DNA from 4 places in the Streptomyces sp. NPDC026589 genome. Region 2 is predicted to be linked to each of the others. Evidence: riboswitches for the same ligand, from Rfam matches in the RefSeq annotation. Region 2 holds a riboswitch; each other region holds the start of a gene.

Region 1 (4,005 bases), on a different contig from region 2:
GGAGACGAGCTCCTCGTAGTACTCGGTCATCTCGGCGGCCGAGCGGGACTTGCCCTCGAACTCGTAGACGCCGTCCTTGTAGAACTCGGACGCGGCGACGTCGAGCGCGAGCGCGATGTCGCGGCCCGGGACGTAACCGGCCTCCTTGATGGCCTCGACGATGAGGTCCAGGGCGGCGCGGTTGGACTCCAGGTTCGGGGCGAAGCCGCCCTCGTCGCCGAGTCCGGTGGACAGGCCCTTGGTCTTGAGGACCTTCTTCAGCGTGTGGTAGACCTCCGCGCCCCAGCGCAGGGCCTCGGAGAAGGACTCCGCGCCGATCGGGGCGATCATGAACTCCTGGACGTCCACGTTGGAGTCGGCGTGCGAGCCGCCGTTCAGGATGTTCATCATCGGAACGGGCAGCAGGTGCGCGTTCGGGCCGCCGAGGTAACGGAAGAGCGGCAGGTCGGACGCCTCGGAGGCGGCGTGCGCGACGGCCAGCGAGACGCCGAGGATGGCGTTCGCGCCGAGCGACGCCTTGTTCTCGGTGGCGTCGAGGTCGAACATCGCCTGGTCGATGAGGCGCTGCTCGGTGGCGTCGTACCCGACGAGCTCCGGGCCGATCTGCTCGATGACGGCGAGGACGGCCTTCTCGACGCCCTTGCCCATGTAGCGGTTGGGGTCACCGTCGCGAAGCTCGATGGCCTCGAACGCACCGGTGGAGGCTCCGGACGGAACAGCAGCACGGCCCGTGCTGCCGTCGTCGAGGCCAACCTCGACCTCGACCGTGGGGTTGCCCCGGGAGTCGAGGATTTCCCTGGCTACGACGACGTCGATGGACGGCACGAGGCATCTCCTTCTGGGATCTGACACTGGTTGTGCAGGGTCACTGTGGCCTTGCGGCACGAGCCTATCGGGCCCGGCCGTGTCGACCGGCCGACCGCCCGCCTCCTGGGACGAAAAAGGGTCCAAGGAGCTGCATCACGGGACAAAACTCTAGAAACCTACTGAGCGGTAACAACAAGAGGTGAACACATGCGGGCCAGCGGCGCCCGCCGCTCACGAAGAACCCGGCCCGGCGCGCTGGGGGGACGAGCGCGCCGGGCCGGGGAGCCGTGCGAGGAGAAGTGCCGCCGGACGCTTCTCCTCCGGAGAGGAGAGACGGCGATTACTTCAGGTGGAGCTGCTGACCCGGGAAGATCAGGTCGGCGTCCTTGACGATGTCGTCGTTGAGCTTGAAGAGCTTGCTCCAGCCGCCCTTGACGCCCTCCGCGTCGGCGATGGTGCTCAGGGTGTCGCCGGCCTTGACCTTGTACTCGCCGTCGCCCTTCTGGACCTTCTCGCCGGTCGGGGTGGTGACGGTCTTCTTGCTCTCGGCCTTGGGGGCCTCGCGCTGCTCGGAGCGCGTGGTGGGCTGCTCGGCCTGGCGCTCGGGCTGCGCCTGCTCGGGCTTGCTCTCGCCGGAGCCGGAGCCGGAGCCGGTGTTGACGCCCGGGTCCACACCGTCGTTGGTGAGGCCGCCGGCGCCGGCGCAGGCCCAGGCGCCCGGGCCCTGGAGGTCGAGGAGCTTCTCGGCGGTGGCGATCTGCTGGTCCTTGGAGGCCAGGTCGGCACGGGAGGCGTACTGCGTACCGCCGGCGGCGGCCCAGCTGGACTGCGAGAACTGCAGTCCGCCGTAGTAGCCGTTGCCGGTGTTGATGGACCAGTTGCCGCCGGACTCGCACTGGGCGACGGCGTCCCAGGTCTCGACGGAGGCGGCGGAAGCGCTGGTCGCGCCCATCAGCGGGATGGCGATGGCGGTACCGGTGACACCCGCGAGGGTGGCGATACGGGTGGCCTTGGACGGGCGGCGGTGCTTGCCCTTGCTGTTCAGCAGCATGGAACGAATCTCCTCACCGACGCCTACGAGGTGAGCTGTCGGGTTCGGGCTGATGAGTTGCCCGGTCGCGCGGTGCTGCTCGCGACTTCACCCCTAGCCGGTCCCGTACGTCCCCGTCGGTTCGACGAGGCGTCCGGACCCGGCGGCTTACCTGGGTCCCCCGCTCCTGCCTACGGCGCTTACGCGTCTGTTCCCTTCGACCGACGGCAGGATTCGGCGTGACGGTCGACGGGGCCCGCGGTGCGAGCGGTCCGACCGTAAACACAGGCAACCCCGACATTCAAAGATGGACATAGGGGGCAATCAACCCGAACTCGCCGTGGCCGACTGGGCGTTTCCGCAGGTGGGGGGCGATTCACCCGGACCAGCCGGGCGAGCCGCGCCAGTTGAGGCAAAGAGACCCATGTCTCACTTACGCAAAAGTGGACATAGGTCTCTTAACTGCCTCGATTTTCGGGGTGTTTTCCCGAATTCGTTCAGTTGGCGGCGGGCGCCCCGGCGGGTGTCTCGGCGCCCTCCGGGGCGGCCGGGGCGGCGCTCTCGGCCGCACCCCGGCCCGCGTCCTCGCCCGCACCCCGGTCCATGCCCAGGTCCAGGTTCTGGCCGGGCAGGATCAGGTCCGGGTCGGAGCCCAGGAGGTCCTTGTTCGTCTCGTACAGGCCGGTCCAGCCGCCGGGGATCTCCTGGGCGTCGGCGATCGCCCAGAGGTTGTCGCCGGGCCGCACCGTGTACCCGTCGGCGGGCGCCGTGCCACCGTCCCGCGCGTCGCCCTCGCCACGCGAGGCGTGCCGGCCGGACTCACGGGGACCGTCCTTCTGGCCCGCGTCGGCCTCCTCGGGCGCGGGGGCGCCCCGGTGCTTGCCCCCCTTGCCGTCCTCGTCCGCCGAGGCGTCGGGGGCGGTGGAGGGGTCCGAGGCGTCGGGGGCGCCGGAGGCGGGCGGGGCGGAGGGCGTCACCGAGGAGTCGGGAGCCTCGCTCCGCTTCTCCGCGCCACCACTACCGCCCTTGTCCGCCTCATTACCCTTCTCACCCTTGCCCGTTTCGCGCGCTTCACCGGATTCACCGGGTTCGCCGGATTCACCGGGTTCGCCGGTTGCATCCGCTTCGCCGGTCGGGGTGGAGGTCGGGTCGGCCGAGGGGTCCGCCGACGGATCCGCGGACGGGTCGGCGGACGGATCCGTGGACGGCGAGGTGCCCGGGTCGACGCCGGGCAGACCGCCGTCCACCGCGAGGCCGGAGATGACCGCACAGCTGGGCCACGCCTTCGGGCCCTGGTCGTCCAGGACCTTCTCGGCGACGGAGATCTGCTGCGAGCGGCTGGCGAGGTCGGCGCGGGGCGCGAACGCCGTGCCGCCGTAAGCCGACCAGGTCTCCTGCGAGAACTGGAGCCCGCCGTAGTAGCCGTTGCCGAGATCGGCGCTCCACATGCCGCCGCTCTCGCACTCGGCGACCCGGTCCCAGGTGGTGGCCTCGGCCGCGTGCGCGCCGCCGGCGCCGAGCAGCGGGATGGCGATGGCCGATCCCGTCACGCCTGCGGCGACGATGATGGCGGGTGCCTGACGAGGGCGGCGGTGTCTGCCGTTCGCGGAGCCCATGGGTATGCCTTCCGTGCGACTGACAAGCGAGTGGCCTGAGCGCCGCACAGCGGATTCCGTGCCTGCTTCGGCGCCCAAGTGACGCGTGAGCAAGGTGCGACCGACGCGTCGAACCGTGAACCTAGCGGGACTCGAACGTGTGTCACAAGTCGATGCAGCGCAGATCACGTGAAAGTCACGGAGTTGACACTCTGTCACTTTTTTCGGATCGACTACCCGGTTCGAACGCGACCGGAAGGGTGCGCAGTCCACGCATGATGAGTCCGCCGCGCCAGCGCAAATCGCCAGGTTCTCCCGCAAGTCGCAGGTCAGGAAGGCGCCTCAACAGGGTGGTCAGCGCGGTCTGTCCCTCCAGCCGGGCCAGCGGCGCCCCCAGGCAGTAGTGGATGCCGTGCCCGTATCCGAGGTGCTGATTGTCACGCCGCGCAAGGTCCAGGGTGTCCGGATCCGTGAACCGCTCCGGGTCACGGTCGGCCGCCGCCAGCACCACGAGTACGGGGTCCCCGGCGGCGATCTCCTCGCCGCCCAGGGTCAGCGTCTCGGTGGCGTACC
Region 2 (4,005 bases):
CGGTAGTACTTCGACTCGTCGGACACCTGCTCGTAGAAGCTGACCAGTCGCTCGGCGTCGTCCGTGGTGATCGGCCTGATGCGCGCGGTGCCACCGTCGCGGAGCACCACGTCCGCTTCCCAGTGGTCGGGGTACGCGTGATGCGGACTCTGCTCCGGCGTGGGCTCCATGGGCAAAGCCTACGGCGGGGACCCCGGTCGCGGAGGGATCGGTGCCCGGGCAGTCTGAGGGGGCCCGGACCGGGGCCGCCGGAGCACAGGATCCGGACAGGAGGCCGGGCACAGCACCGGACAGGAGGCCGGGCACAGCACCACGCACTGCATGAGAGACTGGTCTAGACAACCGTTGATATGTGAAGGGCAGAACCATGGCTGAGCGCCGCGTAAACGTCGGTTGGGCCGAGGGCCTGCACGCCCGCCCCGCTTCCATCTTCGTCCGTGCCGCCACGGCTTCCGGCGTCCCCGTGACGATCGCCAAGTCCGACGGCAACCCGGTGAACGCCGCCTCCATGCTCGCCGTGCTCGGCCTGGGCGCGCAGGGCGGCGAGGAAATCGTGCTCGCGTCCGAAGCGGACGACTCCGAGGCCGCTCTGGACCGGCTCGCGAAGCTGGTCGCCGAGGGCTTGGAAGAACTCCCCGAGACCGTCTGACCCACGCGACCCGGCCCGGCCGGATGCGACAGGTGCGAGAGCCGTGACCCCGCTGAGGGATCACGGCTCTTTCGCTTTCGGGAAAGAGCTACGCATCGACAATTTCGGGCAGCACAAACAATGCCCCGCAATTATTTCTCTTTGTCTACGACTCTTCTGTTAATTGCGGACACCCGCGATGTTTACGTCATGTTGCGAAGTCCTCACGCGGGGAACGGGCGCGGCGCGCCGCCCCGGCGGTTGCGGGCGGCGCAGCCGGTGGGTCCCCGCGGCGCGTTCCGTGTACTGCGCGGTCAGCGCCCTCGCCCGCTCCGCGTCGCCGCGCGCCACGGCGTCCAGGATCGCGCCACGCTCGGCCCAGGAGTCGACCGGGCGGGCCGGCTGCTCGACCGCGTACATCCAGACGATCTTGTGCCGGAGCTGGGTGAGCAGCGCTATGAGTCCGGGGCTGCCGGAGGCCTGGGCGAGGGTCTCGTGGAACCAGCCGGCCAGGGAGCGCAGATCCTCGCCCTCGCCCCGGCGAGCCCGCTCCTGACCTAGTCTGACCAGGCCCCGGAGCACCTTCAGGTGGGCTTCCGTGCGGCGCTGCGCGGCGCGGGCCGCGCCCAGTGGCTCCAGGAGCATCCGCACCTCCAGGAGGTCGGCCGCCTCCTGCGCCGTGGGCTCGGCGACACAGGCGCCCGCATGTCTGCGGGTGACGACGAAGCCCTCGGACTCCAGTGTGCGCAGGGCCTCGCGGACCGGGACGCGGGAGACCCCGTAGCGGCGGGCCAGCAACTCCTCGGTGAGGCGGCTGCCCCGCTCGTAGACACCGGAGACGATGTCGTCACGGATTGCCGTGCATACCGAATGCGCGGGAATGCGCATGTCCGAACCTCCGCCTTTATCCCCGCGAAACGCGGCCGCCCGACGTCTGTTCCGTGACTCTATTGCAATCTGCCGCAATTTCCGATGGCAGGCCGGAATCCATGGATGTCCACGGGCCGGAATCGCCGGAGGCCCCGGCAGGTGCCGGGGCCTTCGGACGGGGGCGCGCGGGGCGGGTCAGACGTTCAGCCCGTGGGAGCGCAGGTAGCCGACGGGGTCCATGTCGGAGCCGTAGTCGGGGCTGGTCCGGGCCTCGAAGTGCAGGTGCGGGCCGGTGGAGTTGCCGGTGGAGCCGGAGAGGCCGATCTGCTGGCCGGAGGAGACGCTCTGGCCGACGGAGACGCCGATCGAGGAGAGGTGGCCGTACTGGGTGTACGTGCCGTCCGTCATCCGGAGCACGACGTTGTTGCCGTACGCGCCTCCCCAGCCGGCCTCGACGACCGTGCCGGCGCCGACGGCGACGACGGAGCTGCCGGAGGCGGCCTGGAAGTCCACGCCGGAGTGGCTGCCGGAGGACCAGAGCGCACCGCCGGTGTTGTAGCCGGTGGTGACGTGGGAGCCGGCGACCGGGAGATGGAAGGCGTTCAGGCGGGCGCGCTCGGCGGCGCGGGCGGCGCGGGCCTTCTCCTCGCGGACCTCCTTGGCGCGGGCCTCGGCCTTGCGCTCGGCCTCCGCCTTCGCCTTGGCCTTGGCGGCCTTCTCGCGGGCCTCCGCGGCGGCCTGGGCCTTCGCCTTCGCGATCGCGTCGGCCTGCTGCTTCTGGGCGTGGGCCTGGGCGTCTATCTGCTCGGCGAGAGTGGCGTCGAGGGCGACGGCCTGGGTGAGGCCGGTGTCGGCGACCTGGGCGGCCTCGGTGTCCGCGGCGAGGGCCGGGGAGGCCGGCGAGCCGAGGACGCCGGCGGTGGCCAGAGCCGCGATGCCTGCGGCCTGGGCGCTCCGGCGCGTGAGGCGGCTCGGGGCACGGTGCTTCCCGGTGGCACGGGTGAACGCCATGGAGGGGCTGATCCTTTCCTTCCTTCTCGCCTACCGGGTTAGCTGACGGGTTCGGAGCAGGAAGGTCTCCTACGGATCCCCACGCCGGTTTCGCGGCACGGGCCTCCGATTCACCCCAGGGACTGCGTGGGTCCCCGGCTCCCCAGGCTCGCGCCTGACGGGGACTCGGCGATGACTGTCCGGCGCCGCGGCTGCGGCATACGGGTGGCGGACAGCCGAGCCGACGCTAGGCCGGGCGACTTCCCATCGCCAAACGGACCAGGGGATTTGTCGCCCATCCCACAGGGCAGACAGGCATCTCCTCCCCCAAAGGGGATGGATTGGATTAATCGACCAAAAAGGGGAGGACCCCGACGAATATGCGTTCGTCGGGGTCCTGTTCGCGGCGGTGTGCCACCCATGCGTCAGCCGGTGACGACGGACACCTCTCCGATGCCGAGGGCCTTCACGGGCTCCTCGATCCGGGAGGCGTCCCCCACGAGGACCGTGACCAGCCGGTCGACCGGGAAGGCACTGACCACGGCGGCCGTCGCCTCCACGGTGCCCGTCTCGGCGAGCCGGGCGTAGAGGTGGGCCTGGTAGTCGTCGGGGAGGTGCTGCTCGACCTGGTCGGCCAGCGTGCTCGCGACGGAGGCGGCGGTCTCGAACTTCAGCGGGGCGACGCCCACCAGGTTCTGTACGGCCGTCTCGCGCTCGGCGTCGGTCAGCCCCTCGGCGGCCAGCGTCCGCAGGACCTTCCAGAGGTCGTCCAGCGCCGGTCCGGTGGACTCCGTGTCCACCGAGCCGCTGATCGCGAGCATGGCCGCGCCGCCCGAGTCGGGGCCGCTGGAGCGCAGCACCTGGGCGAAGGCCCGCACTCCGTAGGTGTAGCCCTTCTCCTCGCGCAGCACCCGGTCCAGCCGGGAGGTGAGGGTGCCGCCCAGGCAGTACGTGCCGAGCACCTGGGCGGGCCACACACGCTCGTGCCGGTCGGCGCCGATCCGGCCGATCAGCAGCTGGGTCTGGACCGCGCCGGGCCGGTCCACGATGACCACGCGGCCGGTGTCGTTCGCGGTGATGGGCGGCACCGGGCGGGCCTGGCCCGCGTTGCCCGACCAGTCGCCGAGGGTCTCCGCCAGCAGCGCGTCCAGGTCGATGCCGGTCAGGTCGCCGACGATCACGGCCGTCGCGGTGGACGGGCGGACGTGGGCGTCGAAGAAGGCGCGCACGGCGCTCTCGTCGATCCGCCGGACCGTCTCCTCGGTGCCCAGGCGCGGGCGGGACATCCGGGCGGTGGCCGGGAACAGCTCCTTGGAGAGCTGCTTGGCGGCGCGCCGGGACGGGTTGGCCTGCTCGTGCGGGATCTCGTCGAGGCGGTTGCCGACGAGACGCTCGATCTCACTCCCGTCGAAGGCCGGGGCCCGCAGTGCCTCGGCGACCAGCCCGAGGGCCTTGGCCAGGCGGGAGACCGGGACCTCCAGGGAGACCCGGACGCCGGGGTGGTCGGCGTGCGCGTC
Region 3 (4,005 bases), on a different contig from region 2:
ACGGACAGCAGGTCGGTCAGCTCCAGGAGAGAGGCACCGCCATGATCCGCCCCGCCGCCCGCTACGTACTGCCGTCGTTCACCGAGCGCACCGCGACCGGAACCCGGACGCTGGACCCGTACTCCAAGCTGTTGTCCGAGCGGATCGTCTTCCTCGGGAGCCCGATCGACGACATCGCCGCGAGCGACCTCATCGCCCAGTTCATGTACCTGGAGCACGCCGATCCGGACCGGCCCCTGTCGCTCTACATCAACTCCCCCGGCGGCACGTTCCAGGCGATGGCGGCGGTCTACGACACGATGCGGTTCCTGACCTGCGAGGTGGAGACCTTCTGCCTGGGGCAGGCGGGCTCCTATGCGGCGGCCCTGCTGGCTGCCGGGGCGAAGGGGCGGCGACATGCGCTGCCCGGCGCGCGGGTAGTCATTCAGCAGCCCGCGATGGAGGATCCGATGCGGGGCCAGCTGTCCGACCTGGAGATCCACGCGCGCGAACTGGTGCGCACCCGCGAGATGTTCGCGGCCATGCTGGTCCGGGACACGGGCCGGACCGCGGAGCAGATCACCGCCGACATCGAGCGCGACACCATCCTCGACGCCAGGGCCGCCCTCGCCTACGGGCTGGTCGACCACGTCATGGAGAACCGCTGACTCTCCCGGCCGCCGTACGACGCGAGGTGAAACGCCGATGGAGCCACCCGAGTTCCCGCCCCTGCCCGCACTGACCCGGGCCGAGGGCGAGTTCGTCGACTGCTATCTGGCCGTGCTCGACCAGGTGGGCCGGATCAACCCGGCCCGTGGCAGCGACACCTACAGCGCGCTGCGGGCCGCCCAGGCCCTGGCCTCCCGGGCGGCCGCGCTGCGCGACGCCCTGGCCCTGATGCACGAGCGCGGCGAGTCGCGGATCCACGCCGCCACCCTGGCGCGGGCCCTGCGCGTCCTGGACGGGGAGCGCCGGGCGGGCCGGGTCGCGATGGAGCCGCCCGTGAACTGACCGGCCCCGCGCACGGGGAGCGCCGGACGGGAGCGGACCGGTCGGACCCGGGCACGACACGCCCGGTCCCGGGACCGATTCGTCTCGCTCGTTCGGCGTAGGCGATCACCCGCCCGAGCGACGGCTCAACTTGCGTTCGGCGCTAGGTCCGTACTCGAAATGTGCCCTTTCGTCGCTGGTACGAGGGTGTGCGCCCGGCTCGTGGGCGAGCGCGAATCCGACCTGTCCACCCGAATGGATCAGTGGTGAGGAGACTCACAAACCGCTGTTTCGGCTCGGAAATCCGGCACCGGGTGAGTCAAGATCCCTGGGACGACAAGCCCCCGCCACCGCGGCGGGGCGGTCCGGGCGGACGCCGAGTCCTGCCGCCGCCCGGATGACTGGTCGACAGGAGTGGATCGGCAGGAGTGGAGGACCCGAGCACAACGGGCCGCCCGGGAGACCGGGAAGCCCTCGGGGTGAAGCCGCGACAGCGGCCGGGCAACTTCGCCAGCCCGAACCCGACAGGTCATCCTTCACAGGCGGCTGACGAAGGGTTGCGCATGTCTGCGCAGGTTCATGTCCCGTCTCTGTTCGCCCGGGTCGGTACGGCCTCGGTACTCACCCTGGCCGTGACGTCCTCGATGCTGGCGCCCGGTCTGGTGAGCGATGCCGAGGCCGCCACCCACGCGACGAAGGCCCTGAAGGTCGCCGCGTCGAAGAAGGGGGCCCCCTACAAGTACGGAGCGGCCGGTCCCAGCCGCTTCGACTGTTCGGGGCTGACGGTCTATTCGTTCAAGAAGGCCGGCAAGAAGCTTCCCCGCACGGCACAGCAGCAGTACAACAAGACCCGCCACATCGGGAAGTCGCAGCGCAAACGCGGCGACCTCGTCTTCTTCCATTCGGGGCGCAGCGTCTACCACGTGGGCATCTACGCCGGGGCCGGGAAGATCTGGCACTCCCCCAAATCGGGGGACGTGGTGAGACTGGCCAAGATCTGGTCCAAGAGCGTCTGGTACGGACGGGTCCGCTGACCCGCCGACCGGACGCTCTTTCCGTGCGGACGGCCCGGCCCGTCCGTGACGTACACCGCGCCCTCAGCGCAGCAGGGGGCCGCTGACCAGCGCCAGTCCCAGACCGGTGAGCGCCACACCGCTGCCGCCCTCGATGGCGCGGGCGGTACGCGGGCGGCGCAGCCACCGGCCCAGCCGGTCCACGAGCAGGGCGACGGCCGGGAACCAGATCAGCGCCAGCACGACCACCAGGGCCGCGAGCAGCAGGGTCCTGGGCAGCGGCGGCTGCCCGTGGGGCACGAACTGCGGCAGCAGGCTGAGGAAGAGGACCGGGGCCTTCGGGTTGAGCGCGTTGGTCAGGAACCCCTGGCGCAGCGCGCGTCCGAACTCCCCGGTCACGGGCCGCCCCGGCTCGTCCTCCCGCATACCGGAGGGTGAGCCGGAGCTGTCCTGCGAGGGCCGGCGGCGGATCGCGTACAGCGCGCTGATCCCGAGGTAGAGCACGTACGCGCCGCCGAGCAGCTGGACGGTGCGGAAGAGCACCGGCATGGTCACCAGCACCGCGGCGAGTCCGGCGACCGCGAGCGCGGTGTGCACCAGCAGCCCTCCGGCGACGCCGAGCGCGGTGGCCAGGCCCGCGGTGCGCGAGGCCAGGGCGTTGCGTACGACGACGGTGAAGTCGGCGCCGGGCAGCGCGACCATCCCGGCGGCGACCCCGGTGAAGGCGATCAGTTGTGCGTCCATGGGTCCACCATGGACCGGCGGAGCCTTTAGCATGTACTTGCAATCTTCTGGGTCTGCCTTAAGGAACGCTTTCATGTACGACCCGACACGGCTCGCGGCACTCGTGGCGGTCGCGGAGGCCGGATCGATCACCCGGGCCGCCGCCCGCCTGGGCTACACCGCGCCCGCGCTCTCCCAGCAGCTGGCCAAACTGGAGCGGGAGGCCGGGGCGGCACTGCTGGTGCGCCACCACCGCGGGGCGCGGCTGACGGCGGCGGGCGAGCTGCTGGCGGGCCGGGCCCGGCGGGTCCTGGACGAGCTGGAGCAGGCGCGGCACGAGCTGGCGCAGCTGGCCGGGCTCTCGGGCGGCAGGCTGCGGGTGGGGACGTTCACGACGGCCGGGATCCATCTGCTGCCGCCGGTCCTGAGCGCGTTCCGGCGGGCCCATCCGGAGGTCGAGCTGGCCGTCGCCGAATACGAACCGCCGGGCGGCATCGCCGCGGTGGTCGCGGGCGAGGTGGACCTCGCCCTGACCCACGCCTACGAACCGGCGGCGGCCGAGCCCCCGTCGGCGGGCGTTCTCGTCGAACCCCTGCTGGTCGAGGAGCTGGTGCTGGTCGCCTCGGTGGGCCACCGGCTCTCCGAGGGCACCGGGCGGCTGCCGGTCGGCGAGCTGGCGGGGCGGCCACTGATCAGCAGCGCGCCCACCCACCCGCCCCGGCGCGGGGTCGAGAACGCGCTCGCCGAGGCCGGGGCGACGCCGGCCGTGGTCTGTGAGTCGCCCGGGTACGCGCTGGTGTGCGCGCTGGTCAGCGCGGGGCTCGGGGTGGCGGTGGTGCCGGAGATGGTCGCCTCGATGTCCTCGGCCCCGCTGTCGGTCCGGCGGCTGGAGCCCGCCTCGTTCCGCCGGACCATCTCGGTCGTGCACCGGGGCGACCGGTCGACCGCGGCGGCGGCGACGCTGCTCGCGCTGCTGCGCAGCGGCTTCGGCCGCGGGAGCACGCTCCCCGCGCGATGAGCCTCACCGGGTCAGCCCTGGATCGGGACGACCCAGGGGAGGGCGATCCAGACCGTCTTGCCGCCTTCGGCGGTCGGGGTCACCTGGAGCCGCCCGCCGCGCTCCTTGGCCAGTGCCCGGATGATGACCATGCCCCGGCCGTTGTCCTGCCGTACGGCGGCGGGCAGCCGCTGGGGCCAGCGGGGGTGACTGTCCGTGACGCCGAGGTACAGCTCCTCGTCGCGTTCGAGGCGCAGGTCCACGGTGAAGGTGGGCGACTGGCCGAACGTGTGCTGAACGGCG
Region 4 (4,005 bases), on a different contig from region 2:
GCTCGACCACCACGGTCTGGACGACGCCTTCTGGAAGCGGATGACCGCGCACTACAGCCAGGCGGAGATCGTGGAGCTGACGATGAGCATCGGCTCGTGGCTGGCGTTCGGGCGGCTCAACCATGTGCTGGGGATCGACGCGGTGTGCGTCCTGCCCGGTCACGGGTGAGGGGCGGACGCCTCCTGACGGGGTCCGGGGCCGCCGGGTTGGCACTCCCGGCCCCGGACTCTCCGCGATTCCCCGCATCCTCCGGATCGCCTACAGATCGGTGGCGATGATCCGTTCGATGTTGCGCTCGGCGAGCGCGGTGATGGTGACGAACGGGTTCACGCTGGTGTTGCCGGGGATCAGTGCGCCGTCGATGACGTACAGGCCCGGGTAGCCGTGCAGCCGGCCGTAGTTGTCGGTGGCCTTGTCCAGGACCGCGCCGCCCAGCGGGTGGTAGGTGAGGTGGTCGCCCCAGATCTTGTGGACGCCGAAGAGGTCCGTGCGGTAGATCGTCCCCTCCTTCTGGTTGACCTTGTCGAAGATGGTCTTCGCGGCGTCGATGGAGGGCTGCTTCCACGCCGTCTGCCAGTTCAGCTCGGCTTTCCCCGCCGCGGCGTTCCAGGTGAACTGCGCCCGGTTCGGGTTCTTGGTGATGGAGAGGTAGAACGAGGCCCACGTCTCGATCCCGGTGGGCAGCGGCGCGACTTCGGCGAACGCTCCGCCGGCCTCCCAGTTGTCGATGCCGCCGGTGGGGATCGACGACTGCACCTTCCCGGTCGGGTCCCAGAGGTGGTTGGCCCGGCCGCACATGACGTTGCCGTTGTCGCCCCACCCCTTGCCGACCTCGCTGTTGAGGAGGGGCAGCGCGCCCGTGGCCTTGAGGCCGACGAGCAGCTTGCTGGTGCCGACACTGCCCGCGGCGAAGAACACCTTGTCCGCCGTGACGGTCTTGGTGGCGGTCGTCCGGCCGACGGTGTCCAGCTGGTCGATGAGCACCGTGTAGCCGCCGCCCGGGGCCGGGGTGACCCTGGTGACCTGGTGGAGCGCGGAGATGGTGACCCGGCCGGTGGCCCTGATCCGGTCGAGATAGGTCTTCTGGAGCGATTTCTTGCCGTAGTTGTTGCCGTAGAGGATCTCGGCGTCCAGGGCCGACTTGGGGACGGTCCCGGCCGCCTCCTGCTTCATGTAGTCCCAGTCGTAGACGGCGGGAACGAAGAGGAACGGGAAGCCGGAGCGCTGGGCGTGCTTCCGGCCGACCCGGGCGTACTGGTAGCAGTCGGCGCTGTCGAACCAGGCGGGATCGATGGTGGTGACGCCCAGTCCGCTGTTGGCGCGCGGGTAGTAGGTGCGGTACATCTCCTCGGCGTTCACCGTGGGGAGGATCGCGCCGAAGTTCTCCCGGCGTGGGGTGACGGCCATACCGCCGTTGACCAGGGACCCGCCGCCTACGCCGCGGCCCTGGTAGACGGTGATGCCGGCGAACTCCTCGGCGTCCAGGATACCGGTGTAGCGGTTGACGCCCTTGTCGATGGGGAAGCCGAGGAAGTTGCTCAGCGGCTGCTTGGTCCGGGTCCGCAGCCAGAAGGAGCGGTCGTCGGGTCTGGTGGTGTTGGCGAAGATCTTGCCGTCCGCGCCCGGCGTGTCCCAGGCCATGCCCATCTCGACCATATGGACGTCGACGCCGGCCTGGGCGAGCCGGAGGGCGGCCACGGAGCCGCCGTATCCGGTGCCGACGACCAGCACCGGCACTCGGGCCCCGGAGCCGATCGGCGCCGCTGCCGCCCGGACTCCCGCCCACGCCGGTGCGGAGTGCCCGGCGATCGCCGCAGCACCCAGAAGAGAACCCGTTCCAGCGATGAATCTTCGACGCGAGACACCCTTGGTCTCGCCGTCCCGCATGGTGGTGTCGCTCATGTGACCTACCTCACTCTCGACAGAGTGAAACAGGTTCTACTGTCGATGGCGTGGTAAGTCACTAGAAACTTGGGGGTAACTTCCCGGTACGCCCGAGGGGCCCCGGACCATGAGGATGCTGTTGGCCAGCAGCATCCATGAGGTCCGGGGCCCCTCGGGCTCGGCGCGCAGGGATCAGTAGGCGCCGAAGACGTTGTCGATCGAGCCGTACCGGTCCGCCGCGTAGTTGCACGCGGCCGTGATGTTGGCGACCGGGTCGTAGCTGTCGGTCGAGGTGCCGGGCACGTGGTAGGCCTGGAAGGTCGGGTCGATGACCTGGAGAAGCCCCTTGGACGGGGTGCCCTTGACCGCGTTGGAGTCCCAGTTGTTGATCGCGGCCGGATTGCCCGAGGACTCGCGCAGGATGTTGCGGTGGATGCCCTCGTACGTGCCGGGGATGCCCTGCTCGGCCATGACCGCCAGCGACTCCTTGATCCAGCCGTCGAGGTCGTTCGTGTACGTGACGGCCTTCTCCTTCTCCGCGGCCGGAGCGGCCTTTGCCACGGGAGCGGCGTCGACGCGCTCCGAACGGTCGGCACGGTCCGTCTCGGCACCACGCACGGCGGACGGGGCAGCCTTGGCGGCCTCGTCCGCCTTACCGCCCGAAGCGGCCGCGGCCTTGGCTCCGAGGGTCAGCTTGATACCGGGCTGAATAAGATCGGGATTCTCTCCGATGATCTTCCGGTTGTCTTCGTACAGCTTCTCCCAGCCGCCGCTGACGGAATATTCGCGGGCGATCTTGGAAAGCGTCTCACCGGCCGCCACGGAATGCTGGGCGGGCGCCACGGCCTGCTGCGGCGCGGGGGCCGCGAAGGCACTGGTGGCGCCTATCACGGGGAGGGCGAGGACGGCTCCACCGGCGGTCACGGCGGCGAGGCCGCGGCGCAGCGAGGCGGACTGGGAACGACGGTGCTTACCCTGTGCGGGCATGGGGGATTTCCTCTCCGGCGCCTGCGAGGTGAGCTGTCGGGTTCAGACGGGAGATGTCTGGCCGCACGGTCGTGCGACTTCACCCCAAGCCGTTCCGGTTACGGATCGACGACTTACCTGGGTCCCCCGCTCCTGCCGTACGTGAGTGGGTTTCGGATTCCCGGACGGCGGCAGGATTCGGCGTTCCATCCGGATTGACGGTGACCGTAGGCGAGAAACGTCGAACAGAACAAGCCCCGCATTCCGGATTCCCTTTTCCACGCAAGATCGAAAGGCGGAATCGCCGGATCGGGTCACTCCGTCACGTCGTCAACTTTCTTCGCACAGAAGGGAACCGACGCTTCCACTTCTGCGTCCGCCCGCTCGGACGTGACGCTCACCACTCCCTCGCGGTGATGGCGAAAACAAGGTCAAGCAAATGCCCCAGCAGCCCCAATAGAACCCTTATCAAGCAGAATGCTCAAAAGAAACAAATCGCCCATATCGACACGACAAAACGGGCTAATCGGACACTCTAGGCAGGGCCGGTCGAAGGGCCCGCGGGGCGATCGCTTACGGTGTGCGGTGGAGACTAGTAAGCCAACCCTTACCTCCGACGTACGCTGTACCTGCCCGCGTTCGCCCGCCCCGAAGGATCACCACGCCATGACACGCCCCGTCCGCGTCGCCATTGTCGGAGCCGGCCCCGCCGGTATCTACGCTGCGGACGCGCTGCTCAAATCCGAGGTCTGCCAGGACCCGGGGGTCTCCATCGACCTCTTCGAGCGCATGCCCGCGCCCTTCGGTCTCATCCGTTACGGCGTGGCCCCCGACCACCCGCGGATCAAGGGCATCGTCAAGGCCCTGCACCAGGTGCTGGACAAGCCCCAGATCCGGCTCTTCGGAAACGTCAGCTACCCGCACGACATCGGCCTGGACGACCTGCGGTCGTTCTACGACGCGGTGATCTTCTCCACCGGCGCCGAGGCCGACCGGGCGCTCGACGTCCCCGGCATCCAGCTGGACGGCTCCTACGGCGCGGCCGAGTTCGTCTCCTGGTACGACGGGCACCCCGAGGTCCCGCGCACCTGGCCGCTCACCGCGGAGAAGGTCGCCGTGCTCGGCGTCGGGAACGTGGCCCTGGACGTGGCCCG

The links. A riboswitch is a leader RNA that binds a small molecule or an ion and turns the genes downstream of it on or off. The one in region 2 is predicted to bind cyclic di-AMP.
Positions count from the first base shown of each region.
Region 1: it holds a riboswitch for cyclic di-AMP, as region 2 does, so the genes downstream of both, AB0F29_RS29320 (transglycosylase family protein) here and AB0F29_RS35730 (M23 family metallopeptidase) in region 2, are expected to answer to the same signal.
Region 3: it holds a riboswitch for cyclic di-AMP, as region 2 does, so the genes downstream of both, AB0F29_RS33515 (C40 family peptidase) here and AB0F29_RS35730 (M23 family metallopeptidase) in region 2, are expected to answer to the same signal.
Region 4: it holds a riboswitch for cyclic di-AMP, as region 2 does, so the genes downstream of both, AB0F29_RS15840 (LysM peptidoglycan-binding domain-containing protein) here and AB0F29_RS35730 (M23 family metallopeptidase) in region 2, are expected to answer to the same signal.

Region 1 is NZ_JBEZYG010000020.1:16,435-20,439, forward strand. Features, by position in the region: gene eno (phosphopyruvate hydratase) at 1-825, opposite strand, end outside; gene AB0F29_RS29320 (transglycosylase family protein) at 1,148-1,858, opposite strand; cyclic di-AMP (ydaO/yuaA leader) riboswitch at 1,864-2,046, opposite strand; gene AB0F29_RS29325 (transglycosylase family protein) at 2,335-3,453, opposite strand; gene AB0F29_RS29330 (cytochrome P450) at 3,629-4,005, opposite strand, start outside.
Region 2 is NZ_JBEZYG010000030.1:37,616-41,620, forward strand. Features, by position in the region: gene AB0F29_RS35715 (GNAT family N-acetyltransferase) at 1-170, opposite strand, end outside; gene AB0F29_RS35720 (HPr family phosphocarrier protein) at 368-649, shown strand; gene AB0F29_RS35725 (GntR family transcriptional regulator) at 809-1,516, opposite strand; gene AB0F29_RS35730 (M23 family metallopeptidase) at 1,694-2,509, opposite strand; cyclic di-AMP (ydaO/yuaA leader) riboswitch at 2,523-2,690, opposite strand; gene AB0F29_RS35735 (pitrilysin family protein) at 2,914-4,005, opposite strand, start outside.
Region 3 is NZ_JBEZYG010000026.1:50,464-54,468, forward strand. Features, by position in the region: gene AB0F29_RS33505 (ATP-dependent Clp protease proteolytic subunit) at 42-647, shown strand; gene AB0F29_RS33510 (hypothetical protein) at 685-990, shown strand; cyclic di-AMP (ydaO/yuaA leader) riboswitch at 1,344-1,529, shown strand; gene AB0F29_RS33515 (C40 family peptidase) at 1,533-2,003, shown strand; gene AB0F29_RS33520 (LysE family translocator) at 2,067-2,726, opposite strand; gene AB0F29_RS33525 (LysR family transcriptional regulator) at 2,800-3,723, shown strand; gene AB0F29_RS33530 (ATP-binding protein) at 3,735-4,005, opposite strand, start outside.
Region 4 is NZ_JBEZYG010000008.1:69,244-73,248, forward strand. Features, by position in the region: gene AB0F29_RS15830 (carboxymuconolactone decarboxylase family protein) at 1-169, shown strand, start outside; gene AB0F29_RS15835 (GMC oxidoreductase) at 260-1,903, opposite strand; gene AB0F29_RS15840 (LysM peptidoglycan-binding domain-containing protein) at 2,078-2,872, opposite strand; cyclic di-AMP (ydaO/yuaA leader) riboswitch at 2,878-3,065, opposite strand; gene AB0F29_RS15845 (FAD-dependent oxidoreductase) at 3,518-4,005, shown strand, end outside.